2 regions of the Paenibacillus sp. MMS20-IR301 genome follow, and region 2 is predicted to be linked to the other one. Evidence: riboswitches for the same ligand, from Rfam matches in the RefSeq annotation. Region 2 holds a riboswitch; the other holds the start of a gene.
The links. A riboswitch is a leader RNA that binds a small molecule or an ion and turns the genes downstream of it on or off. The one in region 2 is predicted to bind glycine.

Region 1 (5,889 bases), 460 kb from region 2:
AGACTGACGGCTACGCCGGCAACATTGGAATTAGCTCCCCAGTAGAATCCCTTGTTCGTAGAATTACGCCATACAGCCTGATTGGTAGCGGTATCAATAACCGCAGCTCTCCATTCCTTGTATTTGGGTACGAACCAGGCTGTAATTTCTTCATTTGGAGCAGCGGAGCTCAGATAATGATAAAAGCCGATCAATTCCAGGCTGCCGATCCCATGCGAGAAATCGGTCGCCATAAATTTCGTTTCGAATGCTGCATAGTTGGCCAGCACGAAATCGTTGTACCGCGCCTCACCTGTAGCTCTATACAGGGCAGCCGCCGCATAGAACCGGTCATTCAGATCTTCATTGTCATTGTAAGGCCCGTCCGGCTGGGCGATAAATTCCGGATGCAGCTCCAGATAGTCCCAGGCTCTCACGGCGGAATCCAGCAGGCTATCGGCGTATTCTTCTAAGCCGGGCACATTCTTGAAGACATTATAAGCATGGGCCAGTGCACCTGCCGTTGTAGCCGTTTGGGCGGTTGGAATAATACTCGTTCCGCCTGTACCGTCCATAATGAAACGCTTTGGTTCAGGCTCGCGGATTACATAGGCATAGAAACCGCCGGATGCCGGATCCTGCATTTTCAAAAAGAAATCGGTTTCAACTTTGATTTCATCAAGCAAATCCGGAATGCCGTTCCCGCTCTCCGGGATATTCAACTGGCTGTCGGAGAATTCTTGCGGATAGTTCTCGTAGGCCCATAGCAGATCGGAAACTGCAGTTGCAGCCGCAGTTACATATTTACCGGTATCCCCCGCATCCCACCAGCCGCCGGACACATCCTTGGTGATTGCCGGATTGGACTGCAGCGGAAGATTGGCATCAATCTTGTGCAGGCCGGTGCGGGCAAATTCACCTGCATGCTCAGGAAGCAGATCAACGTTGGCCCTCTGGTAATAGAAGAACTTCTGAACGTCTGTCAGAAGGCTGTCGTATACATCTGCGCCAATGGTGAACGCAGCGGAAGGAACATCCACCCCGTCAACTGTAATATAATAGCCGCCGTTCTCAGTTAACGCCGAGAAATCGGCCTTCAGCACCTTTTCGCCGGACAACTCATCATAAGCGGCTACAAGGGAAAGCGTCCCCTCATAAGCAATACTGTTATCCGAGACCTTTCTGACCTGGAAAGGTGTGCCGGCAACTGCTGGCAACTCATTATAGTATCCGCTTACATTTGCGTATTTCTCACCATAACCCAGGTAGCCCACCTGATTGAACTTGATCGGTGCATAGCTTCTCTCTGTGTCAGGAGAAGTCACTTTAATATTCGAAATCCAAAAGGTGATGGGCGCATTATCACCGGTGATTTTCAATAACTGGATCTTGCTTGCATCAAAGAGGGGATCTCTGCTGAAAATGTCATTTAACGGAATAGATACATGCTGCCACTCGGTTGTCACCTCCGTATAGGCGCCAACCTCCACCAGAGCATCAATATTGGTCTCCTCCGGCACATCATTGTCCTTGTAGAAGCCGCCATTGCCGTCAGGTCTTTCATGAACGACATCGCGGAAGCCAATCCTGAAGTTCTCTCCGCCTTGACTGCCGGCAATGTCGAACTCCAAGGCTCCATTCGCATACGCGCTGAAATCAAAGGACTGCCAGCCGTTAACTACCAGCTGATCGGCCCACCAGTCGTTAGTTTCGATCTTACGGGCCGCTTGCTCCTGATATACTTCCTGGGTAACCGTATTGCCGTAACCCCAGCCGCTATCTTTAATATTAATATCAAGCAGCTTGTTCCAATTCTCGCCTCCCGGAGGGAGATAATTGACTTCGGCAGTCTGCTCCGCGTAAATCAGCGATGGAGATGCCAGCATCGATGAAGCAATGGCAAAAGTTAACAAAACGGCCGAAGCTTTTTTGGTGCGATTCATTGTTTTTGTCCGCAAGAATGTAACCCCTTTCATTTGGTTTATATCATACTATCAAGAGTATTCTAAAAAAAATACAGGCATAATTAGATGTATTTTCATGTACTTTTTCCATATTTTACGTATTGCTTGAGTGCTTTATGGATATTTTAAGAATTTCTAAAGTTCCAGCAGCAGGATAACTTGAGACTTTTTTCACAGCTGCAATACTCACACAAGAAGTAATATGTTAGAATATTAGAATGCATTAACGCTTCACCAGTTTAATACACAACACAAGCTATGATTGCTATGGATCACACTATAGCAGGAGCAGCTTCTGGAGAGACTGCGGAGTTCCGCAGCGCCGAAGGGTTCACAATCTCAGGCAAAAGGACAGAAGAGTACTGGATTTGTATTTGTCATGCTGCAGAATAACGGCAGGGGCAGGTAGCTTATTTGGATATTCTTATGAACCTGGAGATTGGATGACATCCGATCTCTTTTTTGTGTTGTTAAGAATCTGCATGTTTCGGGGTTATTATGTGTTACACACATTAAGGGGGAGTAAGCATGGCACAGACAGAATTAAAGAGAGACCTGGCCAACAGGCATGTACAGCTCATTGCTATTGGCGGCACGATAGGAACAGGATTATTCCTGGGCTCGGGGAAGGCGATCCAGCAGGCCGGCCCGTCCATTATGCTCACCTATTTAATCGTGGGGATCGCGGTGTTTTTTGTAATGCGGGCGCTGGGGGAGCTGCTGCTCTCCAAGGCGGGCTATCAGTCTTTTACAGACATTGCTGAGGATTATCTGGGTCCCCGGGCTGCATTCATTACCGGCTGGACCTACTGGTTCTGCTGGATTATGACGGCGATGGCCGATGTCATTGCGGTGGGCGTCTATGTACAATACTGGTTCGATATCCCGCAGTGGATACCGGCTGTGATCTGCCTAGTAATCCTATTAGGACTTAACCTGTTAACTGTCAAAAGCTTCGGCGAGCTCGAGTTCTGGTTTGCCTTAATTAAGGTTATCACCATCCTGGCCCTGATCGGCCTTGGGATCATTCTGCTGGTGATCGGATTCAAGACCGATGCTGGCTCAGTAACGGTCCGTAATCTGTGGGAGCATGGCGGCGTGTTCCCGAACGGGGTCAAAGGCTTCCTCTTTTCCTTCCAGATGGTTGTGTTTGCTTATGTCGGGGTGGAGCTTGTCGGGGTATCGGCGGCAGAAACGGCGGACCCGGAGAAAAATATCCCGTCAGCGATCAACAAGATCCCGCTGCGGATTCTCTTCTTCTATGTAGGCGCGCTCTTCGTATTGCTGTGCGTTAATCCGTGGACCCAGCTTAGCCCGGCGGAAAGCCCGTTTGTGCGCACCTTCACCCTGGTCGGCATTCCGGTAGCTGCCGGGATCATCAATTTCGTCGTGCTGACCTCGGCGGCGTCCGCCTGCAACAGCGGGATGTTCTCGACCAGCCGGATTCTGTATAATCTGAGCAGAAGAGACCAGGCATCGGCCCGGCTTGGCAAGCTGAACAACAATCATGTGCCGGCCAACTCGCTGTTCCTGTCTACGCTGGTGATTTCTGCGGGGGCGCTGCTCAGCAAGCTCATCCCGGGCCAGGCCTTCGGCATCGTTACCACAATCAGCGCCATCTGCTTCATCTGGGTCTGGGGTGTAGTGCTCGTCTGTCATATCAAATATAAGAAGAACCGCGGGGATCTGCATGCTGCCTCCAAGTTCAAGGCACCGTTTACACCGTTCATCAACTATGCCGTCTTAACGCTGTTTGCCGCCATTCTCGTCATTATGCTGATTGCAGAGGAGACGCGTCCGGCACTGCTGTTCACTCCGCTGTGGTTCATTCTCTTGTTCATCCTCTACTCGGTTAGAAGCCGGAAGGTTAAGGAGACACAGGAAATTCAAGAGATTCCGGTGAGCCATAGCTGAAGTTCATCATAGCCTGTCCACATAAGCATTCAGCCGCCGAACCACTCCGTACACCGGGGTGGTTTATTTGGCCTCCTGACAAAGGCGGGTTGACGCCTGCCGGAGCAATCGTTCAGTATATAGGGGAATAACCGGGTATACGGTTAGAGCCGGAGGACAAGAGATGAATAACAGCAGACGGCGTCCCTTTAAAAAAATATTCAAATTCAGCACCAAGCTGATTATCGCCCTGGCGGCGGCCAATATCCTGATTTCTGTTATTACAGGTCTGATTACGTACCGTATTCATCTGTCCCTGTTCAACAAAGAGATCAGCCGCCAGTATTACATGACAACAGAACAGATTCTGGCCCAGCTGGATTCCAGAGTCAACGACATGTACCGGATTACAGATTACATTACCCTGAATCCTTCGGTTAGCGAAGCAATCCTGGATCAGAATGTGAAGTCGGGCTCCTTCGAGCGGATGAAGGTTGAACAAATGCTCGACAAGGAGATGTATCAGGTCCGTCTGGATGCACCGGAGATCTTCGCGATCCGGATCTACGATTTGAAGGATAATATTCTGAACCTCGGCTCATTCTCCGGCCAGTTTCATAATCTGGAGAATGATTATCTGAACGAAATGCTTACGAGACTGGAGGCAACCGGCGGGGAATATGTCTGGAGCCGGCCGGATAAGAAGGACTTCCAGCAGCAGGACAGGGATAATGTGGTGCTGGCCGGCCGGCTGATGCGCTCCATTGAACTGGATACCTATGGCCGGATGCTTATTTTGTTCAACACGTCGCTGTTTGAATCGCATCTGAAGGACCTGCGTATCCATGAGAATGCCGAAGCCTACCTGTTCGACGAAGAGGGCAGGCTGCTGTATTCACTGAACAGCATGGAAGGCCAGAGGACGCCCGTACTGGCGGATATGCCTGCGGAGGGAATTCTGGTCCGTGAGGAGCAGGGCGAATCCTATATGTATACAAGACAGCAGTCGGAGAAGGTCGGGTTCACTCTGGTAAGCAAGGTGTCACTGACGCAGATCCAGAGCCAGAGCAAGGTTATTCTTCAGGTCGCGGTTGCTTCGGCCTTCGCGAGCCTTGTCTTTCTCGGGATCATTATTACCGTGATCAGCCGGATTCTGCTGCGTCCGATGGGCAGCCTCGTGCGGGGAATGAAGCATGTGCGTGAAGGACGGTTTGATACCCGGATCGAGATCCGCAGCAAGGATGAGCTGGGTTATCTGGGCGAGAGCTTCAACAATATGACCGCGCATATCGAGACGCTGATCTATGAAATGTATGAACGGACAATCAATGAAAAAGAAGCTGAGTTAAAGGCGATCCAGGCCCAACTGAATCCGCATTTCCTATACAACACACTGGGGATGTTCTTCTGGAAATTCTATATGCTGGGCGATGAGAAATCAGCCCGCCTGATTACCAGCCTGTCCGAAATGCTGCAATATTCGCTGGAGCCGGTCCAGCAAATGACTACTCTGCGTGATGAGATCAAGCAGATTCATAACTATCTGGAGATTCAGAAGGCACGGTATCCGGATTCACTTACGGCTGAAATCGATATTCCTGAGGAGATGCTGGATGCCCGTGTATTCCGGCTGCTGATTCAGCCGATCGTGGAGAATGCGTTCGTGCATGCCTTCCGCAACAAGAAGACCGGCCGCCGGCTGCGGATTACCGGTTCCCTTCAGCCGGAGGGGGAAGGCCCGGGCTTGTCCATGGTGCTGGAGATCAGCGACAACGGCAGCGGGATGACGGAGGAGACCCTCGGGCTGATTCTGCATCCGCCGCAGGAGCCGGTGAACGATAAGCGCAGCCGGATCGGAACAGGGAGTGTTATCCGGCGGATTGAGTTAGCTTATGGCGATCCTTACGGAGTAGAATTCGAATCGGAGCCCGGCGCAGGTACGCTGGTGCGGGTGAAGCTGCCTTACCGGCTGCTGGAGAGTGAGGATATATGATTGGTAAACTGCTTGTGGTGGATGATGAAATCTGGTTCCGTGAAGGCCTCGTGCAATTGA
Region 2 (5,889 bases):
GGCCGAGCGGCCGGGACGGCTTAATTCGAAGATCAGACTTTGTTCCGGTTTCATATGCAGCCCTCCAGTGCAGTGGCGAATTCGTCGATTTCGGTTTTGCTTCTCTTCTCAGTCACGGCAACCAGCATATGTCCGGCCAGCTCCGGATAATCCCGGCCCAGATCATAGCCGCCGAGGTAGCCTTCCTTGAGCAGCTTGGAGTTAACTGCGCTGACGCTGCTGCCTTCCGGCAGCTTCAGGACAAATTCATTGAAGAACGGGGCGGTGAAAATACGCTCTGCACCGCTGATGTCAGCCAGCCTTCCGGCGGCATAATGACTCTTGCGGATATTCAGCTCGCCGACCTCGCGCATGCCCTCTTTGCCCATGACGGACAAGTAAACGGAGGCACAAAGTGCCAGCAGCGCCTGGTTGGAGCATATATTCGATGTGGCCTTCTCGCGGCGGATATGCTGCTCACGGGCCTGGAGTGTAAGTACGAAGCCGCGCTTGCCGTTACGGTCCACCGTCTGGCCGACGATCCGGCCCGGCATCCGGCGCATCAGCGGCTCGGCTACGGCGAAGAATCCGCAGGTCGGGCCGCCGAGCGATGCGGCAATCCCGAGCGGCTGTGCATCGCCGACGACGATGTCTGCGCCAAGCTTGCCGGGGGTTTCCAGCACGCCGAGAGCAATCGGGTTGGCACTGACCACCAGCAGGCCTTTGACGGCGTGAATCAGCGGCTCGATCCCGCGCAGATCTTCAATGGCGCCGAAGAAGTTCGGAGACTGAACCAGGACAGCGGCCGTCTCTCCGTCGATAGCCTCAGCCAGCTTAGTAAGATCGGTAACTCCGTCCTTATAATCAATCTCCACAACCTGCAGGCCCCAGGCATGGGCGGAAGTATACAGCACCTGGCGGGCTTCCGGATGAACGGTGCGCGAGACAATCAGCTTCTTGCGTTTGGTGGCTCCGGCGGCCAGCACGGCTGCTTCGGAGAAGGCGGTTGCGCCGTCATACATGCTGGCATTCGCTACCTTCATGCCTGTCAGTTCGCAGATGTAAGACTGAAATTCGAAGATGGCCTGCAGCTCGCCCTGGCTGATTTCCGGCTGATAAGGTGTGTAGGCGGTATAGAATTCCGAACGGGAAATAACATGATTAATAACAACCGGTACATGGTGGTCATAAAGCCCGGCACCAAGGAAGCTGGCATGGGTATCAAAATCGGCATTCCTGTCAGCAAGCTGCTTCATATGGCGCAGTAGCGCATATTCGTCGAGCGGTCCGGACATCGGCAGCGTTCCCTGGTAGCGGACGGACTGCGGAATATCAGCGAACAGCTCATCTATGGATTGAATGCCCACGGCTTCCATCATTTCTGCGCGGTCTTGCTCAGTCATGGGCAAATAGCGGTGTTTCATTATGGCTTCACTCCCTGGCTCTTTTTGTAGAATGGGGCTTTGATCACGGCGGCCTTCAGCTGCTTGCCGCGGATCTCCACGTAGACTTCTGTACCGATTTCCGTATAGGCTGCATCAATCAGCGCAAGGCCGAGATTCCGCTTCAGCGTGGGCGACTGGGTGCCGGTAGTCACTTCACCGATCTTCACGCCGTCTGCGTATACGGGATAGTGGGAGCGGGGAATGCCGCGGTCAATCATTTCCAGGCCGACAAGCTTGCGCGGCAGTCCGGCTTCCTTCTGCTTCAGCAGGGCTTCGCGGCCGATGAAATCTGCTTTGTCCAGCTTCACGAAGAACTGGACACCCGCTTCAAGCGGCGTAATATCTGCTGACAGCTCCTGCCCGTAGAGCGGCAGCTTGGCCTCGAAGCGGAGCGTATCGCGTGCGCCGAGTCCGGCGGGGGTGAGGCCGTGCGGAGCGCCAGCAGCCAGCAGGCCGTTCCAGAGCGCTGCCGCCGTATCTGCCGGCGCATAGAGCTCAAAGCCGTCCTCGCCGGTGTATCCGGTACGGGAGAGCAGGACGGTTACACCGCATACCTCCGCGTGCTCGATGAAGTGAAACGGCTTCACTTCCTGCAGGGATACCGGAGTGACTTCAGCGAGAATCGTCTCGGCCAGCGGTCCCTGCAGTGCAAGCAGCAGCGTCTCATCCGAGACATTCTTCAGGCTGACACCGCTGAACTCAGCAGTGAGATGCTCCTGCAGCCACTGGAAGTCCTTGCCGATATTGGAGGCATTGACGACCAGCATGTACCGCTCCTCGCCCAGCCGGTAGACGAGCAGGTCATCGACCACACCGCCGCTTGGATAGAGCATTAGGGTATACTGTGCTGCACCATCCTCAAGCCGGCTGACATCGTTCGTAGTCATCAGCTGCAGGAAAGCTTCAGAACCGCTGCCTGTAACCATGAATTCGCCCATATGCGATACATCAAACAGTCCGGCCTGCTGGCGGACCGCCTCATGCTCTTTAACGATTCCTGTAAACTGTACGGGCAGCTCCCAGCCGCCGAAATCAATGCATCTGGATTCCGCATAAGCGGAATAGAGATCATAAAAAGGCGTTCTTCTCAATGACTCCATCTCGTCACTCCCCTGTTCTGTTTACATGCGAAAAAGGACAGGCGAAAGCCCATCAATGCATATCAAACATGCACTGAATAGACGTTCGCTCTGTCCTTTGTACCTGAGAGTTACCCTGCTGCGCTGCCCGCAGGTTTCCCCGTTGGTGATCCGTGGCCTGCCTTGCAGGCTGCGGATGCTCTCCAGAGATGCGTCCGGCAAAGGTCCTTTTGCCTGAGAGATTCACCCGTCCCGGGCTTACTCCTTCGGCGCTGTCCTCGGTGCGGGACAGTCTCTCCCTATGCCATCATTCGCAAACCATATGTTTTTCTACTGACTCCATTAAACCGGGTTTACAAGCATGCTGTCAATCAAAAAACGTCAAAAAGATGACAAATTTTATTTTCCTGTCAGTTATATTGACATTAGGCAAGGTCATAACTTAGGCTATAACTAAATTTAGAACTCCAAATGTGGAAAAGAGGCGGCTTGGAAATGAGTGAAGTGCTGGACAACCTGCTATACAGCGAAGAGCATGAATGGGCACAGCAGGGTGAAGGACGCGTAGTACGTGTCGGGATTACGGATCATGCACAGCATTTGCTGGGCGATATCGTGTTTGTAGAGTTCCCTGAAGTGGGCGCAGCTATTTCCGCCGGGGATAGCGTAGGCAGCATCGAATCGGTTAAGACGGTATCGGAGCTGTATTCACCGGTATCCGGCACGGTTACTAAGATCAACGACGCGCTGGAAGCCAGCCCGGAGCTGATCAATGATCAGCCTTACGGCGGGGGATGGATTTTTGAGCTGGAGCTTGACGGCGAGTTCACGGACGCGGTATCCGGACTGCTGGATGCGGCTGCCTACAAGGAACTGGTCGGCGAATAATTCCGGATTTCAGGCGCGGATCTGCGACCAGATAATCAGGTAGAGTATATAAAATACGGCAGACTTCTCTTATTACATTAGATGTTACTAATGTGAGAGGTCTGTCTTTTTGCGTTTGTTCACAGGTCAGGAAAGTCCAGTAAACCGGGATACAGCTGCGGGGCCAGCTGCCACAATAGCGGCAGAAGGGCTAGGCCAATTACAGCGAATAAGAGACACAGCAACAGGAAACGGTATCTTTTTCGGGGACGGGCAGCAGGTTTGAGCACGAAGTGATAGACCCCCGCAGAATAAAAGGGGAACAGGACTACACCTGACATACCTAAACAGACCAGAAATGTGGATTCGCCGGCAGAGGTAGGGATCATGGCATCCGGGTTATAGGCAGGGTTAACCTGCAAAAAGAGGACTACAAACGTCAGGTAAGCAAACAGCATTAGCAGCGGGAAAAAGCGGATACGCCGGTCCTCGGACAACCCGTAGAGCATCCACCAGACTCCAAGCCAGGGCAGGGCAAACAAGCCTCCGGCAAGCAGATAAGAGAGGGAAATCCGGACCAGCTTATCCGGCGGATAGACATGAGCCAGGTCTCCCCAGAAGTAACCGGAAGAGAACATGATTATCAATGCAGAGATGAACCCGGCGAAGAGGGTAATTATTGCCTGAAGAAATACAATTATTATCAGCGAACCCAGCAGGCGCAGGAAAATGAGAAAACGGGTAGCATCCGGCGCAGTTCCATTGTCAGCGTGCATATCAGTCCATCTCCCTTATTCATTCTCCTGGAGCTGCCGCAGGACAATCAGTTCGACACGGCGGTTCCGCTGGCGGCCTTCGGCTGTCGCATTATCAAAGCCAGGCCTGGTATCCGCATATCCGGCGTACTGGAAAGTATCGGGATTAAGCCGCTCGCTGTCCAGAAAGAAGCGCAGTACAGAGAGCGCGCGGGCACCGGAAAGCTCCCAGTTGTCCCTGTAGATGGATGCGGCTGTGACCGGAGTGTTATCGGTATGGCCTTCAATGCTGATAGTGGCACCGATTCCGCGGAACAGGCCGGAGAGCTGGCGCAGCGCCGGGAATGCGGGCGGTTTCAACTCGGCTTTGCCGGCGTCGAACAGAAAGCGGTCGCTGAGGGTTATAGCGATACCCTGCGGTTTGTCAGCCACAAAGATCTGTTCCCCGAGATTGTTATCCTCCACGTACTGCGTAATGACTCCCATCAGGGCAGCCAGCTTCTCTTCCTGTTCACGGAAGGCAAGCTCGCGTTCTGAAGGCTGATGTTCTGCCGTTTGATCATTTGGCACAGGGATCCCAGTTCCGGTTGCGCCCCCGTTCGTGCTGCCGTCCGCGTTGTTCCCGTTAGAAGCAGATGACCCGGTATTCCCCTGGTTTCCGTCGAGCACGCCGGTTCCGCCCTCAAGAACAGGGTTGCCGCCGCTCTTAAAAGTATCAGATAATGAGCCGGTTACAATCTGGTACTTTTGCGTATCCAGGCTGCTCATCGCGTACAGTATTACGAAAAAAATGAGCAGCAGGGTAATCAGATCCGCATACGTAATCATCCAGCGGTCACGGCTTTCTCTGGCTCCGGTCCGCCTTTGCCGGCGGTTTCTTTGTCTCATAGGAGATTCTCCGGGTTATTGCTGTTTCTGCGCGGGGCATCCGGGAGGAACGAGCCGAGCTTCTGCCGGACCAGCTGCGGATGATCCCCGTTCTGCAGGGCAAGGATACCGACCAGTAGCATTTCCATACTGCTCAGCTCACTCTGGCTGCGGGATTTGATTTTGGAGGCGATGGGTAAAAAGATTAGATTGGCACTGGCTACGCCATAGAGGGTTGCTGTAAAAGCTACAGCGATGGAGGCCCCCAGATTGGACGGGTCCGTCAGATTACCCAGCACCCGTATAAGGCCCATTACGGTACCGATGATGCCCATGGTCGGAGCATAACCGCCGGCTGCCTCGAAAATTTTGGCGTAGCCTTCATATTTCAGCTCCTTGGCGTCCATCTCCAGTTCAAGAATCTGCCGGACCTGATCAGGATCGGTACCATCGACAATGAGCAGCAGGCCGTCACGGGTAAAGGCATCAGGATGCTCCTCCGCTTTCTCCTCCAGGGCGAGTACGCCGCCGCGTCTTGTGACTGCCGCCATGGAGATGAGCTCGTCAGCTTTCTCCCGGGTGTCCGCTTTATGTCTGCCAAAAGCAAAGCGGAGAGCCGCGGGTACACTGCGCAGCCTTGCAGCCGGAAAACTGATTAGCACTGCGGCGAGCGTGCCCCCGAACACAATCAGCGCGGCGTTAAGCTGCAGCAGGCCGGACAGGCTCCCGCCTTCCCACAGGAAGCCGCCAACCATTGCGGCAATGCCGGCCAAGAGGCCGATAATTGAAGTGATGTCCATGAGTTCAGGCTCCTTATATTTCTATATATTATGGTTTGCAACAATCTGGGCTACACTGTATAATAAACGGGAACAAGTATTCTTATCTTCCATATTT

Region 1: linked by a shared signal. The riboswitch ahead of LOS79_RS25710 (amino acid permease) and the one ahead of gcvT (glycine cleavage system aminomethyltransferase GcvT) in region 2 are both predicted to bind glycine.

Annotation. Positions count from the first base shown of each region.
Region 1 covers NZ_CP135275.1:5,992,148-5,998,036, forward strand. Annotated here, with positions in the region: gene LOS79_RS25705 (glycoside hydrolase family 9 protein) at 1-1,922, opposite strand, end outside; glycine riboswitch at 2,229-2,308, shown strand; gene LOS79_RS25710 (amino acid permease) at 2,472-3,857, shown strand; gene LOS79_RS25715 (cache domain-containing sensor histidine kinase) at 4,021-5,829, shown strand; gene LOS79_RS25720 (response regulator) at 5,826-5,889, shown strand, end outside.
Region 2 covers NZ_CP135275.1:6,452,999-6,458,887, forward strand. Annotated here, with positions in the region: gene gcvPB (aminomethyl-transferring glycine dehydrogenase subunit GcvPB) at 1-54, opposite strand, end outside; gene gcvPA (aminomethyl-transferring glycine dehydrogenase subunit GcvPA) at 51-1,403, opposite strand; gene gcvT (glycine cleavage system aminomethyltransferase GcvT) at 1,403-2,524, opposite strand; glycine riboswitch at 2,716-2,814, opposite strand; gene gcvH (glycine cleavage system protein GcvH) at 2,999-3,391, shown strand; gene LOS79_RS27645 (hypothetical protein) at 3,511-4,146, opposite strand; gene LOS79_RS27650 (flagellar motor protein MotB) at 4,162-5,013, opposite strand; gene LOS79_RS27655 (flagellar motor protein) at 5,010-5,792, opposite strand.